One region of the Tissierella carlieri genome, then DNA from elsewhere that is predicted to be linked to it. Evidence: a T-box and tRNA genes for the amino acid it is inferred to sense, from the RefSeq annotation. Region 1 holds a T-box; the other holds one or more tRNA genes.
What was found. The T-box of region 1 lies ahead of KQI38_RS20270 (valine--tRNA ligase). A T-box ahead of a tRNA ligase gene usually reads a tRNA of that ligase, here a tRNA-Val.

Region 1 (3,444 bases):
GGGCTGTATACAGGAAATTACCGATATATTAAATCATCTGTCTCAGATAGATATCAATACAGCATACAAATAGATGCTTTAATAAGCGTATTACAGAAAATTTAGTAAGAGGCCACCTTCGAAAACTTGATTACTGTAGTTCGGAATAACGATATTGGGATAAAGGAACAGAAAAAGCAAAATTAGATCTATAAAAAAATTAGTTTAGAGTGCAAGTAATAAGTATAAGGAAGTGAATAAAATGACAAATCAATCAAATCGAATAAGAAGTATGCCTTTATTTTCACAAACGATAACTGACTTTTTGTGGGGGACATTTTTGAACGGAGATGTCCTCAACTCTGATATTGATATAAGAATATGTTATAACAAATTAGAAGGTGTTGAATTGAGTAATATTGACAAATTATTTATATAACACACTTACAGATAGAAATTTATCGCCAGGATAAAATAATTTGTGTAATGGAAAACGAGCTTAAAATTTATCAATTAGGGGGTATACTATGTTGAAAAAATCGATATATTTAATTACTGGAGTTATGGCATCTGGAAAATCAACAGTTGCGGAACTACTTGCCTCGAAGATGGAAAAGGGAGTGCATCTGCGCGGTGATGTATTTCGAAGAATGATTGTATCAGGACGTGCTGAGATGTCAGAACAGCCCTCTGATGAGGCAATACGACAGTTGCATCTACGTTATCGTCTAGCCGCAGATGCTGCAAAAACCTATTATGATAATGGATTTTCCGTTATTTTGCAGGACAACTATTATGGTGAAGAGATTTCTCGGATATTGGATATGTTGAAACATTATCCCGTTCATGTAATAATACTCTGTCCAAATGTAGAGGCAGTAAAAAAGCGTGAGAAGATGAGAGGAAAGGTCGGATATACTGGATTTACGGTAGAGACTCTATATGCAGATTTCATGAAAACCACCCCCAAAATAGGCTTTTGGTTGGATACATCGGAGCAGTCTCCAGAACAATCAGTTGAGGACATTTTGTTACACTTTAGGTAGTTATAGAACTCAATAGGTATGCCATTATTTTTCCCTAACTTACGTGAAATGCTACGTACTATTGTATCGAGAAAATAAATAAAAATATTTTATTAATAGCTTATATTAAGTGATTTTCATTAAGTATATTATAAATTTATTGCTGGATATATTGATTCCAGTTTAATTCTAAATTTTTGAAAAATAGAAACATAAATGTTGACTTTTTGAGTATAATAAAATATCATAATATAAACGAACACGAACAAAATGGCGTTGATGAGGAGGAGTACATACTCACCTGAAGCAGAGCGAGAAGATGGTTGGTGAAAATCTTCGTGAGGGAAGTATGGAAGTAGCCTTTGAGCTGTGAACTGAAAAGATGTAATCTTAGTAGGCTTCAACGGAAATTTCCACCGTTAAAAGGAAAGCAGTATCGGATTATGTATTCTATTCCCGTACTGTCAGAGTGCAGATAGTTTTATCTGAATTTAGGTGGTACCACGGACGCATACGATCCGCCCTAAGCAAATGTAAAAAAGCTTAAGGCGGATTTTTTGTTTTGTGTTCGTAAAAATTAAGGAGGTATTACCATGAAGAAAAACTATGAATTTAAGCAAGTAGAAAAGGAAATGCAAAATTTTTGGAAAGAAAACGCTATCTACAATTTTGACCAAGAAAGTCAAAATGAAATCTATTCTATTGATACTCCACCGCCAACTGTTAGTGGTAGTTTACACATTGGACATATATTTTCCTATACACAGGCAGAAATGATAGCCCGTTTTAAACGCATGCAAGGCTATAATGTCTTTTATCCTTTTGGTTTTGATGACAACGGTCTGCCAACGGAAAGGCTTGTTGAAAAAGAGGAAAGTATTATTGCAAAAAACCTTCCAAGAAGTGAATTTATTAAAAGGTGTGCTACAGTCTCTGAAAAATACGAAAAAGAATTTAAAGATTTATGGCAATCTTTGGGGTTCTCAGTTGACTGGTCGCTTCAATATGAAACAAATAATCCTATGGTTCAGCGAATATCGCAACAATCCTTTATCAAACTTTTAAAAGATGGAAAGGCGTATATGAAAGAGTCGCCGGTTTTGTGGTGTACTGAATGTCAGACTTCAATAGCTCAAGCAGAGTTAGAGACTATTGAAAAAGACACTACCTTTAATTACCTCAAATTTAAGGTAGGTGAAGAAAGTTTATTGGTAGCTACAACCAGACCTGAATTACTATATGGCTGTGTTTGTCTATTTGTAAATCCAGAGGATGATAAGTATAAAAAATATATCGGTAAAAATGCCACTGTCCCTTTATATGAGTATGAAATCCCTATATTAACAGATGACAAAGTTGATATTGATAAAGGAACAGGTGTAGTTATGTGTGCAACCTTTGGTGATAGTACTGATGTAGAGTGGTATGAAACTTATAAACTACCTTACCGAAAGGTTATTTTATCTGATGGCACAATAGATGAAAGTGTTCCATTAATCGGAGGTTTGAAGGTCTTAATAGCTCGAAAACAGATTATTGGCTTACTTTTAGAAAATGGATTTATTTTAGAGTCAAAAAATATCACGCATACTGTTGCTGGACACGAACGCTGCGGGAAGGAAGTTGAAATTCTACCGTCAAAACAGTGGTATATTGATATTCTCACTAATAAAGAGCAATTTTTAAAAGCTGCCGATGAAATCAATTGGTACCCTGAATATATGAAAAACAGATACGTATTATGGGTTGAAAATCTTAAGTGGGACTGGTGTATATCTCGTCAGCGTTACTTTGGTGTTCCTTTCCCAATATGGTATTGTAAAAATTGTGGTAATGTTATAATTCCAGATGAGGAGATGTTACCTATAAATCCTCTTGAAACGAACCCAAATAAGTCCTGCTCTTGTGGGCGTAATGAATTCATACCTGAGAGTTCTGTATTTGATACGTGGGCTACTTCATCAGTTACTCCGCAGATAAATGCAAAATGGGGCGAGGAGAATGATATTTCAAATAGAATTTTACCAATGAGTTTAAGAACACAGGCTCATGAAATTATACGTACATGGGCATTTTATACTATAGTTAAAAGTCTTTATCATACGAACCAAATTCCTTGGAAGGATATAATGGTTTCTGGTTTTGTTCTTGCAAAAAAAGGTGAGAAAATAAGTAAATCAAAGGGGAACTCTCAGTTAGCACCAAAATTGCTTATTGAAAGCCACTCTGCTGATGTTATAAGATATTGGGCTGCCAGTTCTAAACTTGGAACAGATACATTTTTTTCAATTAATGAATTAGGTATAGCTAAAAGGTTTATCACAAAGCTATGGAATGCATCTAAGTTTTCAATATCTCATTTACAGGACATTAATCTCAATGCTGATGTAGATTTAAAGCCAGTAGATAGATGGATAATTGAGAGATGTAAACAAACTAC
Region 2 (3,444 bases), on a different contig from region 1:
ATTAGTTACAGCTCCAGTATTTATGCTGCCTAAAGCAACAACACATGCTCCAGTAAGAGTAGCTATATCGATTATTTGATTTGCTTTTTCCACTGTTGCAGCATACCATAATGCATCTGCCAAAGTTAATCTACCTTCTGCATCAGTACTTGATACCTCTATAGTTTTTCCAGCCATGGATCCAACTATATCTCCAGGTTTATATGCTTCTCCAGAGATTAAGTTTTCACAAGCTGCCACAATTGCAACAACATTCTTCTTTAGCTTAGATCTAGCGATTGATTTCATTGTACCAATTACAGAAGCAGATCCGGCCATATCGTTATACATATTTATCATGCTATCTCCAGGTTTTATAGAATATCCACCTGAATCATAGGTAAGTCCTTTACCAACGAGAGCAAGTTTTTCCTCTGATGCACTATCTCCATTCCATTTCATTACTATAAATTGAGGTGGAATAGCAGAGCCTTTAGATACAGCTAGAAATGCTTTCATTTCCATTTCTTCTATTTTATCTTTGCCATAAACTTCTACTTCAACTCCTAAGCCTGTTAATTCTTCTTTAGCTCTTTTAGCAAGCTCTACAGGAGTCATTGCCATTGCAGGCTCATTAACTAGATCTCTTGCTAGGAATATACCTTCAATAATATTGTTAATTTCTTCAATTCCTTCTTCAACCTTATCTTTTCTATCTTCTAATACATTTAAGAAAAACTCTTTAACTGTAGGTTTTGTTTTCTTTTTTGATAGATATTTTTCAAATGCATATTCTGATTGTAAAAGACCCTCTGCTATGGCCATATTAGTCTTTCTATAGCAAAGATTTTCAAATTTAGGTACTTCTACTTCTGCTGATTCTACCTTATATTTCATCAATTCTTTACCTAGTTTATAAAAAGTTTTTCTAAGAGACTCAAGGGTTAATTTTTCTTCTTCTCCTAGTCCCAATAGAATTACATTATTTCCCTTAGGAGAAATGTCTGAATAAATTTCACCACAGGTACCCTTAAAAATTTCTCTTTCCTTCAAATAGCTATATAATTCAGGTGAGCTATCTAAATTATCTTGTCCCTTAAATACTAGAAGAACTTTTATTTCTCCGCCTTTACCAACTAATATCTTCAATCAAAACACCCCTTTTAATTTATTTAGACACTCTAATTATATCAGATATAATTAGAAAAAAATAGACAAAAAAAGAATAGTAGATTTACTATCCTTTTAATTACTTAAATTTTTAATTGTGCATTGTGCATTGTGAATTGTTAATTGAATATTGGTGGGCGGTATAGGACTCGAACCTACGACTTTCACCACGTCAAGATGACACTCTACCAGCTGAGTTAACCACCCTTAAATAGTTCTATAATATATTATCATAAAATTAAAGAATTTACAATATATTAGACTGGAATCCTGTATATAATTAGAGTATAATTTATATAGTTGGAGGTGTACTATGAATAGATCAAAAATGACCAAAATTATAATATATTTACTTATAGCATCTTTTATAATATCTATTATTGTACCAATTATAACAGTAGCAATGAGTTAGGATATTGCCAAGGGAAGGGGTTCTCTTGGCAATATATTTTTTATTCTTTTATCATAGTTCAATATGATATAATATTCTATAATACATAGGAAAGCCATATTTTTAAGGTGAATTTTTTCTAGATGGGTTTCAAAAAGGCTTCCTTAATATATTAATTCTTTAGGTAGAAGCCTTTTTTACAAAAGATCATAAGGGAGGTAATTATGAAAAAAGTAATATCAATTATTATATTATTATTGATTTTGGTTAATTCCATGGTATTGGCGGAAGATATGCAATCAGTGGTGGAAAAGGCTGTGGTCCTTGAAGCTGGAGATGCAGAAGAGAGTGAAGATTTATATGAGGGCATCAGGTTACAAAGAGTAAAATTAAAGATTACTAGTGGAAATCATAAAGGAGAAATAATTGACATAGAAAACCATCTCTCTGATAACGAGGCCTATAACTTCTTTGTGAAGAAGGGGGACAAGATATTAGTAGTGATGGAAGAGCTTCAGGATGGAGATTATGAAGTATATATTGCAGATTACGAGAGAGCTAATTATATTATATATCTAGCTATTTTATTCGCTATATTGATTCTTATAATTGGAAGGACTAAAGGATTAAAAGCAATTATATCACTAGCTCTAACAATAGGATCAGTATTTTATATACTATTACCTCAGATACTTAAAGGGGTAAACCCTATACCTATATCTGTGCTAATTTCAATAGGAGTTACGATTATAACTATATTTTTAGTATCTGGTGTCAATACTAAGAGTATAGCAGCAATAGCAGGTACTTCGGCAGGTGTTATTATAGCAGGTTTAATATCATATTATGTGGGATTAAAAATACATCTTACAGGATTAAGTGCTGATGAGGCAACAATGTTAATGTATATTCCTCAGGAAATAGAATTCAATTTTAAAAATCTACTTTTTGCAGGGATAATATTAGGGTCATTAGGGGCAGTCATGGATGTTGGGATGTCCATAGCATCAGCTATAGAGGAAGTTAATAATGTAAATAATAATCTTTCAAGAAAAGAATTATTTATATCAGGTATGAATGTGGGTAAAGATGTAATGGGAACTATGACCAATACCTTAATACTTGCATATACTGGGTCATCTATTCCTCTTCTATTATTATTTATGGCGTATGAAGCACAATTAATAGAGATTATGAATTCGGATATAATAGCTACGGAAGTAGTTAGATCCTTAGCAGGCAGTATTGGGCTAGTGCTTACTATTCCAATTACAGCACTAATAGCCAGTTTTTTAGCAAAAAAGCAAAAGCTAAGAGAGGATGTGAAAAATGAGTAAAGAAGTAGTATTATCGTTGGGGCTTACAACCATAGTGGGTTTATCTATGGGACTTGGTAGTATATTATCTTTTTTTATAAAAGAAACAAATAAAAGATTTTTAGCTATCGCTTTAAGTTTTTCAGCTGGAATAATGATATATGTATCTTTTATGGCTATCTTACCAGAAGGTATGGAATTGATAGAATCATATTTTGGGGAACAAGGAGGTCATCTAGTGGCCTTAGCAGGTTTCTTTGGCGGAATGCTAATTACTGCAATTGTAGAGAAACTAGTCCATAAATTTGGAGGACATTATCATGGACATGATGACCATCATCATGAACATGGTCATCATCATGATCAAAATGGTGAACACCTATCAAAACTAGGAATCATGTCAGCTGTTGCAATAGCTATACATAATTTGCCTGAAGGATTAGCAATCTTTACCGCTGGATTAAAAGATATATCTGTAGCGGTTCCAATAGCAGCAGCAGTAATCCTTCATAACATACCATTGAGTATTGCTATATCGGTACCAATTTATTATTCAACGGGAAGTAAAAGGAAGGCATTTCTATATTC

Region 2: it encodes a tRNA-Val, which carries the amino acid that the T-box ahead of KQI38_RS20270 (valine--tRNA ligase) is inferred to sense. The anticodon was not compared.

Annotation. Positions count from the first base shown of each region.
Region 1 is NZ_JAHLOH010000056.1:7,482-10,925, reverse strand. It holds gene KQI38_RS20275 (AAA family ATPase) at 507-1,025, shown strand; T-box leader at 1,272-1,533, shown strand; gene KQI38_RS20270 (valine--tRNA ligase) at 1,598-3,444, shown strand, end outside.
Region 2 is NZ_JAHLOH010000042.1:270,830-274,273, reverse strand. It holds gene KQI38_RS14555 (leucyl aminopeptidase) at 1-1,128, opposite strand, end outside; tRNA gene KQI38_RS14550 (tRNA-Val) at 1,281-1,356, opposite strand; gene KQI38_RS14545 (YibE/F family protein) at 1,765-2,877, shown strand; gene zupT (zinc transporter ZupT) at 2,870-3,444, shown strand, end outside.